Regions from separate parts of the Brenneria tiliae genome, predicted to be linked through region 4. Evidence: predicted binding sites of a transcription regulator. Region 4 holds the regulator's gene; each other region holds the start of a gene.
The links. Region 4 encodes PurR, which represses purine synthesis genes. Its sites were predicted from a motif close to CANGCAAACGTTTGCNTG; they were not measured.

Region 1 (3,150 bases), on a different contig from region 4:
ATCACCACCCCCGGCGTACAGAAGCCGCATTGCGATCCGTGGCAATCCACCATGGCCTGCTGCACGCTGTGCAACTTACCGTTTTGCCGCAAATCTTCGACGGTAATCAGCTGTTTGCCATGCAGTTCGCTGACAAACGTCAGGCATGCATTGATGCTGCGGTAGCGCAACCTGTCGCCGTCCGGCTCCGCCAGCGCCACGGTACAGGCGCCGCAATCCCCGGAGGCGCAACCTTCCTTGGTGCCGCAGCGGCCTAAATTCCGGCGCAGGTAGTTCAAGACCGTGGTGTTGGGATCGATATCCGCTTCGTTTTTTAACGTCTGGTTCAATAGAAACTGGATCATGCCGCCTCCCTGCCCGCGCCGGATTGATACACCACTTTACCGTCGACATAGGTGCGATAAATGTTGCGATCGTCCCCCAGCGTCATCAGTACGAACAATTGATCGGCCAGTTGGCGGCTGTTTGCATGGCGCAGTGTCTGCAAGGCGGAAACCGCCGGATCCAGCACCACAAAGTCCGCTTCTTTGCCAACCGTAAAGTTGCCGATATTGGCTTCCAGCCCCAGGGCGCGCGCGCCGCCAAGCGTGGCATGATAGAACGCCTCGCCGGCGGAGAGTCGATAATGCTGCAACTGTCCCACTTTGTAGGCCTCCCCCAGCGTTTGCAGCATATTGAAGGTGGTGCCGGCCCCCACATCGGTACCTATCCCCACGTTTACCTGTTTCTGCCAGGCTTTTTGCATATTGAACAAGCCGCTGCCCAGAAATAGATTGGAGGTCGGGCAGAAAGCAATCGCGGAATGGGTATCATGCAGGCAGTTCCATTCTTCCTCATCCAGGTGCAGACAGTGGGCAAATACGCTTTTGCGGCCGGTCAGCCCATACTGGTGGTAGACATCCAGATAACCGCTGTTTTCCGGGAACAGTTCTTTTACCCACGCCACTTCATCCGGGGTTTCGCTCAGATGCGTATGCAGGTAGACGTCGGGGAATTCCTTGTGCAGGCGCTGTACCTGCGCCAGCAGTTCCGGAGTGCTGGTCGGCGCAAAACGCGGGGTGATGGCATAACCCAGGCGCTGCTTGCCATGCCAGCGCAAAATCAGTTCGCGCGTTTGCCGATAGCTTTGCATCGGGGTTTCCAGCAGAGCTTCCGGCGCGTGGCGATCCATCATCACCTTGCCGGCAATCAGACGCATGTTCAGCCTTGCCGCTTGTTCAAACAGCGCCTCTACGGACTGTGGATGAACGGTGCCGAATACCAGCGCCGTCGTTGTGCCGTTACTCAGGAGTTGTTGTAGGAAAAACGCCGACATCCGCTCGGCATGCTGCTCGCAGCAATATTGGCTTTCCGTCGGAAAAGTATATTGCTGGAGCCACGACAACAGTTGCTCGCCGTAGGCGCCGATCATCTCGGTCTGCGGGTAATGGATGTGCGTGTCGATAAAGCCCGGCACGATCAACTTGTCGCGGTAATCCGTCACCTCAACGCCGGCGTGCAGCCTTGCCTCGCCCTCCCGCCAACTGCCGTACCACACAATGGTGCCGCCATTGAGCAGCATCAGCCCGTCGGGGATGTGCCGAATATGTTGTTCCAGTTGCTGTGGTTGAGCCACACAGGCGGCAATATCGAAAAAATTGCCGCGAATAGCCGTAGTAAATGACATGTTCATTACCGTATTTCCTCTATCCCAAACCGCACTCGTTTTCTCTGTGCTGACGCGACCCTGCCGGCGGCTTTTATCTATCGAGCGCAGCTGTTAATCAAAATTTAGCAATTTACATACCAGAATATTTTTTTGTTTTAAAAACAAAAAGATAAAAACAGAAAAGCAACAATCAAAAAACCAGTCGATAACATGAAAATAAGCAAACGGTTGCTTATATTGATGAGGTAATAGGATGCACCAATACTGTGCGTATGCATGAAATGAAGAAACCCACAACGGCGCCTAAAGGCTCCCCGGGAAATAATGAAGCATTGCTTTATAAGTTTATTTTGATAGCAATGTGTTGTTTTTTTTAAGGTTTTATGTTGCGTGAAAATTGATCTGAGGTGGGTGTGACCATCTGGTGGGCGATAGTCCATCGCGCCATCGCCCGCCACGATCGCCAAAAAATATAACTCGCCTTTCTGCGGCGCGATCCGTTTGCGTGACGCCGCGGCTTGGGCTAAATTTATCGCATCGACTGAGTGGCAACTAGGGTTCCGAACGGCACGCTGACGCCGTTGTCTGGTCCGAGCGTTGTAGAGACCGCGGTTTTGGCCGCGGCTGCACCCGAGGGAGAAAAGCCCAGAGGAGGAGACGTCGAGTCTTCCCCATGGCTTTTTGAACCGGAGCGCTTATGTCCTTTCTCACTTTAATGCTGGTTGTCGTAGCCGCATTTATCCACGCCACCTGGAATCTGCTCGCCAAGCGCGCCGCCTCGGCCGGCGCCGCTTTCGTTTTTGTCTACAGCTGCGCCGCCTGCCTTTTTTATATGCCCTGGGTGGTCTGGCTGTTTGCCACCGGTACGTTGCGATGGGATCTCTCCGTCATCGCCTGCGTCGTCCTGAGCGGCGCGCTGCATTTGGCGTACAGCCTGTTCTTGCAGCGCGGATACCAGGTCGCCGATCTCTCGGTTATCTATCCCGTCGCCCGCGGCAGCGCGCCGATGATGTCCACGGTCGGGGCATTCCTGCTATTTGACGAACAGCTGAGCGTATCGGGCGTCGCCGGGCTTGGCGCCATCGTGATCGGCATCCTGTTGATCTCCAGTCAGGGAAATCTTGCCCGCTTTCTCCAGCCTGCCGCGCAGAAAGGCGTACGCTGGGGCGCCGCGACGGGATCGATGATTACCGGCTACACCGTCGTTGACGCATACGGCGTCAAAATCCTGGGGATTCACCCGGTCATCCTGGACTGGTGTTCGCAGGTCGTTCGCCTGGTGATGCTGCTGCCCTGGCTAACCGCTCATCGCCACGAGGTTATCGGTCTTATGCGCGGCAAATGGGCTCTCGCCATCGCGGTCGGCATCCTTTCGCCCCTCTCCTATATCCTGGTGCTGATGGCGCTGCGGCTGGGCGCGCCGCTTAGCGTGGTCGCCCCGGCGCGTGAAATGTCGATGATGGTCGGCGCGCTGTTCGCCATGTTTATCCTGCGCGAGCCGG
Region 2 (3,150 bases), on a different contig from region 4:
GGTGGTGCCGCGCACGATGGAGTCATCCACCAGCAGCACGTTTTTATCACGGAACTCGGCGCGGTTGGCGTTCAGCTTGCGGCGCACGGATTTACGGCGCGCCTGCTGCCCCGGCATGATAAAGGTACGGCCCACATAGCGGTTTTTGACGAATCCCTGGCGATACGGCTTATCAATGATGCGCGCGATTTCCAGCGCGATGTCGCAGGAGGTCTCGGGAATGGGGATCACCACGTCGATATCGAGATCTTCCCACTGGCGCGCGATCTTCTCGCCCAGCTTCTGCCCCATGCGCACGCGGGCGCTGTAGACGGAAATTTTATCGATAAACGAGTCCGGGCGCGCAAAATAAACGTACTCGAACAGACAAGGGTTGCTCTTCGGGTTCTCGGCGCACTGGCAGGTGAACAGCTGCCCTTTCTCGGTGATGTAAATCGCCTCGCCCGGCGCCACGTCGCGCAGGAATTCAAAACCCAGCGTATCCAGCGCCACGCTTTCCGACGCCACCATATATTCGCAGCGGCCGTCTTCCAGATCGCGTTTACCGATAACCAGAGGGCGGATGCCGTTGGGATCGCGGAACGCCACCATACCGTGGCCGATAATCATGCTTACGCAGGCATAAGCGCCGCGAATCTGCTGATGCGTGGCGGCAACGGCGGCAAAAATGTTATCGGCTTCCAGCGGATAGTGCTGAAAACGATCCAGCTCTCTGGCGAAAATATTCAGCAGAATTTCCGAATCCGAGGTGGTGTTGACGTGGCGACGCTCCTGTTCAAACAGCTTTTTACGCAGTTCGTGAGCGTTGGTCAGATTACCGTTATGCGCCAGGGTGATGCCGAACGGCGAGTTAACGTAGAAAGGTTGCGCCTCGGAGGCGCTGGAGCTGCCCGCGGTAGGGTAACGCACATGACCGATGCCCATATTGCCTTGCAAACGTTGCATGTGCCGTGCTTCAAACACATCCTTCACTAGGCCGTTGGCCTTGCGCAGGCGAAAACAGTTTAAGGCATCAATGGTTATGATGCCTGCGGCATCCTGCCCACGGTGTTGCAACACCGTTAACGCGTCATAAATCGACTGGTTGACCGGCGTAAAACCGGCGATACCGACAATACCGCACATGGTGTCTTTTCCTCATCAGCGCTATCGCAGCTCTATATATGCTGCGGCAAGAAACTTGACGTGCTTTGCAGGTAGTCAAAAAACCACCTGATGATATAACTGAACTGCGGAACTAACTGGGACTGCTTCCAATCGTCGCTCTGTGAAAAACCGGTAAAGGTATCCAGAAAAAAGAGCAGCGCGGAGACAATCAATACGCCGCGCAGCGCCCCGAAACAGACGCCCAATACGCGATCGGTGCCCGACAATCCGGTGCGTTCAACCAAAGAGCCGATCACATAGTTGACAATAGCACCCACAATCAACGTCGCAATAAACAGAATGGCAATAGCGATGCCATTGCGGACCAGTTCGTCATCAAAGCGGGTGAAATACACCGCCAGATAAGCGTAGTAATGGCTGGCGACAAAAAATGCGCATCCCCAGGTGACCAGCGACAACGCTTCACGTATAAACCCCCGGATAAGGCTGACCAGAGCCGAAAATCCGATGATGCCAATAATGACGTAATCAACCCAAACCATGAGCCATCCTAATAATGAACGATGCCAACCGCCCGGCCGCCACGTCATCCTGTTCGCGGCGAATTCTAACAGAAAAAGAAAACGTTTGCGTAGCGTATTTCCGCCGATTTTATTAATCGGCGGGCAGAGCAAAAACCGCCCGCCGGCGCGTTAATCCTTTAACGCACGCTGTACGATCTGACCTGACCGCTCAATCCGCTGAGCCGCTGTAATTCCGCCAGCGAAGACTGCAGCTTCTGTTTTGACGCGTCCGGCCCGACATAAATACGGGTTATCTGCCCCGCCACCGGGGTGGCCGGCACGGTATAGGCCCGATAGCCGGAAAGACGCAGCTTGGCGACAATCTCATTCACCTTGTCGGCGTTTTTCAAGGCGCCAAGCTGTACCACATAGGCTTGCCCGGCGGGCGCCTGTTGCGCAGGCCTGGTCTCCGGTTTGGCTTCAGGCTTCGGTTCCGCTTTAGGTTCAGGTTTGGGTTTCACTTCCGCTTTCGGCTGCGGCTTGGGTTCACTGGGCGCCGTCGGGCGCTCAACCACCGCCGGCGGCGCGATCGTCGCCGGGGGAGCCGGCGTTGCCGGAGGCGGGCTTTCCGGCTGGGCGCCTATCCCGGGAGTTTCGGCATCGGACGCCGCGCTCTTATCCTCCACGGCGGACGCCGCCCCTTCCGGCGGCTGGCTGGGCAACGGCTGGTTCAGCGCCGGCAAGGCTTCCATTTCGTTGCTGTCGCCCGGCTTGGGAACCAGCGGGATAGCCGCGAACTCATCGGCATAATGCTTTTTATCGCCGTCCAGCAGGCCGGGCAGCACGATAACGCCCAGCGCCACCAGAACGATCGTGCCGACCAAACGGTTCTGAAATTTACTCGCCATACGTTTGCCCCTCATCCAGCGCTTCCATGACCTGCGCTACCGTATGAAAAGATCCGCACACAATGACGATATCCTGTTCCGCCGACTCGGACATCGCCTGGCGCCAGGCGCCGGCCACATCCGCGAACTGCCGGCACCGCTCCAGATATTGCGCCAGTTGCCCCGCCGTGGCGCCGCGCGGGACGTCCAGCGGCGCGCAATACCATTCGTCCACCTGCGGCGTTAACTGGCTCAGCGTGCCGCCGATGTCTTTATCCGCCAGCATACCGACCACCGCGCGGACTTTCCCGCCCTGCGGCAGCATCGCCAGGCGGCTCGCCAGATAAGCGGCGGCATGGGGGTTATGGGCCACGTCCAGAATCAGCAGCGGTTTCTCGCCGACAATCTGGAAACGGCCGGGCAGCGCGGCCTGGGATAATCCCTGGCGAATCGCCTCTTCACTGACGTTCAAAGGCGAATAGTTCAGCGCGCTCAGGGCGCTGGCCGCATTGGCCAACGGCACATGCGGCAGCGGCAGCCCCGACAGCTCGCGCTGCTTATTCTGCCAGCTCCATCCGTCGCGCTGTATGGAGAAATCCCAGTCACGGCCGCGGCGCAGCAACACCGCGCCCTGTTCAGCGGCCACCTGCGCA
Region 3 (3,150 bases), on a different contig from region 4:
AGCTCGAAACCTTCAAGCACGCGCTGTTCCCGCGGCGCAATCAGCGTTTCCAGACTACCTTCCCCGACTTCCTGCGTGCGATACAGGCCAAAGTTTTTTCCTTCCCGGTTGGAGCGCAGGTAAAAGGCGTCCCGATAGTGGTCGACGCCATACTCGTGATCTTTACGCCGGGGGATAAACACCTGCGGTGCGGCATCATGGCGCGCCGCGTCGATCAACAGCACCTCGGTAGTGGTAGTGCTGCTAAGGTAAATGATGATGTAACTTTCCGAGGTCGTCTTGCCCAGGCTGACGTAAAAGGTATCATCCTTCTCCTCATACACCAGCTCGTCGGCCGCCGGATCGTTTCCCAGTTGATGGCGATAGACCTGATACGGCAATAAGGTTTGCGGATGTTTGCGTACGTAATAAAGCATGCCGGAGTCAGCCGACCATTCCGCCCCGGAAGAGACCTTTTCAATAACGTCGGGCAACCACTCGCCGCTGCGCAGATCGCGGAACCGAATGTCGTACTGCCGGCGGGACAGAAAATCCTCCGACAACGCCAACAGCTGATTATCCGGGCTGACCTGCAGCGTCCCCAGACTATAAAACTCATGATTCTCCGCCCGCTGATTGCCGTCCAGCAGCGTTTCCCATTCATCCGTCACGCTCTCGGGCTGGCGACGATAGATGGGATATTCTTTGCCCGTCTCATAGCGGCTCTGATAGCGGTAACCTTTTCTAACGTAGGGAACCGACATATCCTCCGACGGTATCCGGTTGACCATTTCGCCATACAGCGCCTGTTTCAGCCCGTCATAAGGCTCCATCACCTCGCGGCTGTAGCGGTTCTCCTGCTGCAGATAGGCCAGCACGTCAGGATCGCTGCGCTGGTCGTCGCGCAGCCAGTAGTAGTTATCGATGCGGGTATCATTATGAACGGTCAACGGATGGGGTCTTTTTGCTGCTTGCGGTGCTGTCATGGTGTTCAGGTCCTTGGTTCGGGAATAAAAAGAGTGGCACGATTCCCGTCCGATGCCAAGTCACGGCGGCGTTTTCCCTGCGGCGCGCATGGCCTCGGATGCGCACGCAAACGTTTTCGTTTATACTGCGCCCATTTTTCACAACCAGATCGGGTATAGGCTATGTTAACGATTGGAACAGCCCTGCGCGCCGACGCCACGCGCGTGATGCTGCTGGGCTCCGGTGAGTTGGGCAAGGAAGTCGCCATTGAGTGTCAACGCTTGGGTATCGAGGTTATCGCCGTCGATCGCTACGCCGATGCGCCTGCCATGCAGGTCGCCCATCGCAGCCATGTCATTAATATGCTGGACGGCGAAGCGTTAAAAACGTTGGTTGAATCCGAACGCCCTGACTATATCGTGCCCGAGATTGAGGCCATCGCCACCGATATGCTGGTGACGCTCGAACGGCAAGGCAATCGAGTGGTGCCCTGCGCGCAGGCAACCCGCCTGACGATGAATCGCGAAGGCATTCGCCGCCTGGCGGCCGAAACGCTGGGCGTGCCGACCTCAAGCTACCGCTTTGCCGACGACGAAACCGACTTTCATCAGGCGGTGGCGGAGATTGGCTACCCCTGCATCGTCAAGCCGGTGATGAGTTCATCAGGCAAAGGACAGAGTCTGCTGCGGGACCCCGGGCAGTTGGATAAGGCCTGGCGCTATGCCCAGCAGGGCGGGCGCGCCGGCGGCGGGCGGGTTATCGTTGAGGGATTGGTCGATTTTGATTTCGAAATCACCCTGCTGACCATCCACGCGGTGGACGGTATTCACTTCTGCGACCCCATCGGCCACCGCCAGGAGGACGGCGATTACCGCGAATCCTGGCAGCCGCAGCAAATGAGCCCACTGGCGCTGGAGCGGGCGCAAAAAATAGCCGCCGAGGTGGTAAAAGCGCTGGGTGGCCACGGGCTGTTTGGCGTGGAGCTGTTTGTCTGCGGCGACGAGGTTATTTTCAGCGAAGTCTCGCCGCGCCCGCATGATACCGGGATGGTGACGATGATCTCGCAGGACCTGTCAGAGTTCGCGCTGCATGTCCGCGCGTTTCTCGGGTTGCCGATCGGCGCCATTCGTCAATACGGCGCCGCGGCCTCCGCGGTGATTCTTCCTGATCTGGATAGCCGGAACGTACGCTATCAGGGGCTGGAGGGCGCCTTGCGTCCACACACCCAGATCCGCCTGTTCGGCAAACCGGAAATCGGCGGCAAGCGACGCATGGGCGTGGCGCTGGCAAGCGCGCAAACCATCGAAGAGGCCGTCCTGCTGGCGAAAGAAACCGCGGCGGCGGTGAAGGTCAGCGGTTAAGCACCGCCGAGTCGGTAAAAAAGCCATCCGCGTGGATGGCTTCGGACCGTCGTCAACCTTGGCTTACTACCCTTTCGCCCCGGCTACCGCTGCGCGCGCCAGTTCGGTGATACGCGCATAATCGCCGCTTTCCAGCGCATCGTTCGGCACCAGCCAGGAGCCGCCGACGCACAGTACGCTTTTCAGCGCCAGATAATCACGGTAGTTGTTGGGAGTAATCCCCCCGGTCGGGCAGAAACGAATTTGCGCGAACGGCCCGGCGATCGCCTGTAACGCTTTAACGCCGCCGTTGGCTTCCGCCGGGAAGAATTTAAACTCGCGTAAACCGTAATCCATCCCCAGCATCAGTTCAGAGACGGTGCTGATCCCCGGGATCAGCGGGATGCTGCCTGCCGTTGCCGCCCGCAGCAAAGGTTCCGTCAGCCCTGGGCTGATGGCGAATTGCGCGCCGGCCTCGGTTACCGCGGCCAGCTGTTGCGGATTGGTTACCGTACCCGCGCCGACGATCGCTTCCGGCACCGCTTTAGCAATGGCGCGAATAGCGTCTACGGCGCAGTCGGTGCGCAATGTCAGTTCCAGAACGCGAACGCCGCCGGCAACCAGGGCTTTTGCCATCGGCACCGCATATTCCAGTTTATTGACCACAATAACGGGAACCACGGGACCCGACGTCAAAATTTGTTCCGCGCTCGTTTGCCAGTTTTTCATCAAGAGTTATCTCCAGTCATGCCCGCAGGCACCATTAACGATATAGCGCGCCCCTGCCACAGGGGTCTGCATTAGCAGCAGACATCCGACCGCACCGTTAGTCACACAGATATAAAACCGCTATTCAAATTCGTTC
Region 4 (3,150 bases):
GCAGATTCATCAGCCGTGCGGCGGCGACGCGCAAAATATCTTTCAGATGGTGAGGTATTTTTTCATCCAGTCCGGCGCGTAGTATGCGATGGAAAAAAACGTCCAGCCGCTCACATTCCCACCAGCCGTCCATATAGCTTTCACCCAATCCCAATGATCCTTCGCGCAATACGCGTTTAAAGAAATCAGGATTCTTGACCTTGATATCAAAAGGGCGGGAACCGTTGATTTTGACATCGGCCATGTCCAGCATTTCACGCACAATCTGGAACCAGGACGTATGATGACGACCCAGTTCCTCGACATCCTCTACACATGATGAACTCATAACTTCTCCCTACCTTGCTGCTCGCGAAGTACCCGCAAGGAAAGCATAGACAATTATTACCTATTAAGCGGTGTATCGGTGGGATCACCCATCGTCTACCCTCCGGATATCAGAGGAAAATGAAGAGAAAAAAGCCGGTACGCAAACACGTAGAGGCACTTATCCTTAAGATAAATACGCAAACTCCCTATGCGCTGAACACTCAAAGGATAGTGAAAAGATAATTTATGATTGTTGTGCTAAAAACTGCTGATCAGTTTATGACTGCTTCGGCCAAGGTACAAGTATAAATTGGCCGAAGCATTGTTGGCGTGGCGTGCGTTTCCGTTCTCAGGAGTAACGACGGTAATCGCGGAATGGACCGTCGGCCACGGAACGACGTTCGATAAGGCTAGGGTGAACCTCAATGGTCTGCGCGTCTTCCCGCTTGCTGGTGATGCGGTCCAGCAGCATGGCGAAAGCCGATTGCCCCAGCCGTTCTTTGGGCTGATGGATGGTGGTCAGCGCCGGGGTGAAAAAGCGGGAGTGGCGGATATTGTCGTATCCGATGACCGAAATATCCTGGGGAACGCGCAGCCCCAGCTCATCGGCGGCGCAGATTGCCCCCATGGCCATAATATCCCCGCCGCAGAACACCGCCGTCGGCCGATGTTTCTGCGCCAGAATCTGCTGCATCGCCTTATAGCCGGATTCGGGCTCGAAATCTCCCTGAACGATCCATTCATCGTGAATCTGAATATCGGCGTCTTTCAGCGCTTTTAAAAATCCAAGATAGCGCCCGCTGCCGGTATTCCGTTCCTGAATGCCGGGAATGGCGCCGATATCCCGATGGCCGCGCTCGATAAGATAGCGGCCCGCCATATAGCCGCCCTCAAAAGCGTTATCAATAATGGTATCGGTAAAATCGCTGTGGGCCTGCCCCCAGTCCATGACCACCATCGGAATGTTGCGATAGTCTTTCAGCATGGCGAGCAATTCAGGCGGGTATTCCGCGCACATGACCAGCAAGCCATCGACGCGTTTTTGGGCCAGCATGGAAAGATAGGCGCGCTGTTTATCGAGATTGTTATGTGAGTTACACAAAATCAGCGTGTAGCCTTTGGCGTAACAGCTGTTTTCGACGGCTTCGATGATTTCAGCGAAGTAGGGGGCTTCGCTTGAGGTCGCCAGCAACCCAATGGATTTGGTGTGATTGACTTTAAGGCTGCGGGCGACGGCACTGGGTGAATAGTGTAATTCCTTGATTGCCGTCCTGACGGCGGCCCTGGTCTCTTCGGCGACGAAACGTGTTTTGTTGATCACGTGCGATACGGTTGTGGTAGAAACGCCAGCACGTTTTGCCACATCTTTGATCGTTGCCATGTAAAAATGACTCCTGAAACGACTTATTACAGTCGTAAGTATATTGTTAATCGTTTGCCTGCGTTTAATGTTCTCTTCCCAGATAAAAAAAACAGGGTTTCAGAAGGAGAATGCCGAATGTTACACCTGAAGGGGCAAGGCTGGCGTTGTTCGACCAATACGCGGCGTGTCGTCAAACAGCGGATTTTGTCCGATTTGCCGCAAAAGTGGAAGCGGTAATTTATACTATTAGCGAGACGCCGGTATGAGATTTTTTTCTCAAACTATGGAAGACTGGCAATCGTGATATGCAGTTTTACCCTGAAGTTTGGTTGAATCTTCCCAGGACGGTCGATACTTTCTTTTGATAATGGGTGTGCGCAAAAAAGGAGACGCCTATGGATACTGACCTGAAGATGTCGTTGTTGACCACCATTGGTGCGTTGGCGATGATCATCGTATTTAGCTTTACCGCCGTACTGAATTAACCGGCCCTGGGCCGAGCCTCTTTTTTATCTTCGCGGACGGGTTTTAAGCGTAAAACCCGTCCGCATTATTTGCGCGCAGGCGCTGACCCCGAGCCGGTTAGCGAACGGTCTGGGGAGTGACCACGCGGCGTGCGCCGACATAGTGCTCCCGCCAGTAATCCTCGTTCAATTTACTGATACGAATATCCGCGCCGCTACGCGGTGACTGAATGAATTTCCCCTCTCCCAGATAAACCCCGACGTGATCGGCCGCGCCGCGCTTGTTGATGCGAAAGAACACCAGATCGCCGCTCTCCAGCTCGTTTTTGTTAATCGGCGCCGCGTCGCGCAGGTGGTACATTTCATTCGCCGTGCGCGGGATAGGGATTTTGACCACGTCTTTATAGGCGTAATAAACCAGACCGCTGCAGTCAAAGCCGGTGAACGGCGATGCGCCTCCCCAGCGATAAGGTTTACCCATCTGGCCCATCAGCTTATTCATCGCCGTTAATTTGGCATGCTGATAGCGTTTTTTATGCGCCTCGCTCAGCGCCAGTCCTGTTCCCGTTTTGTCTTGCAGCGCGGCTTTGGTTTTGGAGCGTGCGGAGTAAAGCCTGTGGCGGGTTTCCGGCGGCAATTTTTTAAGGTTTTTTCGCACCAGCGCCGGCGTGCCGCCCGTCGTTCTTGACGACGCCTGCTGCCGTTGATGCTTGGCGGCGCGGGGTGTTTTAGCCTTATCGGCGCCTGCATTGGCTTGCGCGCCGTTCAGCGCGGATTTTTGCGGCGCCGAATTCGGCGTATAAGGCGCCGCCTGCGCTAAATTCACCAACAGGGGGCTGAAACATAATATAAAGAGGCCGGTAAATAAGCGCATGATAGCAACGATCGGTAATAGTCCTTAAATCGCCAATGGCGCACAGTATTCCCGAAAACGGCATTATAAAACAGTGGGAATCTCTCTTTTCTTCATACAAAATAGTGAAAAAAAGTTAATGGTGGTTTTTTCGGTGGATT

Region 1: the regulator PurR is predicted to act here: its motif matches at 1,866-1,883, upstream of guaD (guanine deaminase).
Region 2: the regulator PurR is predicted to act here: its motif matches at 1,724-1,741, upstream of cvpA (colicin V production protein).
Region 3: the regulator PurR is predicted to act here: its motif matches at 1,069-1,086, upstream of purT (formate-dependent phosphoribosylglycinamide formyltransferase).

Annotation. Positions count from the first base shown of each region.
Region 1 covers NZ_JAKPCB010000101.1:82,042-85,191, forward strand. The annotation lists gene xdhA (xanthine dehydrogenase small subunit) at 1-344, opposite strand, end outside; gene guaD (guanine deaminase) at 341-1,672, opposite strand; gene MFP24_RS17330 (DMT family transporter) at 2,346-3,150, shown strand, end outside.
Region 2 covers NZ_JAKPCB010000102.1:150,527-153,676, forward strand. The annotation lists gene purF (amidophosphoribosyltransferase) at 1-1,125, opposite strand, end outside; gene cvpA (colicin V production protein) at 1,158-1,649, opposite strand; gene dedD (cell division protein DedD) at 1,808-2,518, opposite strand; gene folC (bifunctional tetrahydrofolate synthase/dihydrofolate synthase) at 2,508-3,150, opposite strand, start outside.
Region 3 covers NZ_JAKPCB010000103.1:327,318-330,467, reverse strand. The annotation lists gene MFP24_RS22315 (S9 family peptidase) at 1-965, opposite strand, end outside; gene purT (formate-dependent phosphoribosylglycinamide formyltransferase) at 1,128-2,306, shown strand; gene MFP24_RS22305 (bifunctional 4-hydroxy-2-oxoglutarate aldolase/2-dehydro-3-deoxy-phosphogluconate aldolase) at 2,373-3,014, opposite strand; gene zwf (glucose-6-phosphate dehydrogenase) at 3,135-3,150, opposite strand, start outside.
Region 4 covers NZ_JAKPCB010000090.1:13,190-16,339, forward strand. The annotation lists gene cfa (cyclopropane fatty acyl phospholipid synthase) at 1-328, opposite strand, end outside; gene purR (HTH-type transcriptional repressor PurR) at 659-1,690, opposite strand; gene cydH (cytochrome bd-I oxidase subunit CydH) at 2,068-2,157, shown strand; gene MFP24_RS04825 (C40 family peptidase) at 2,255-3,010, opposite strand.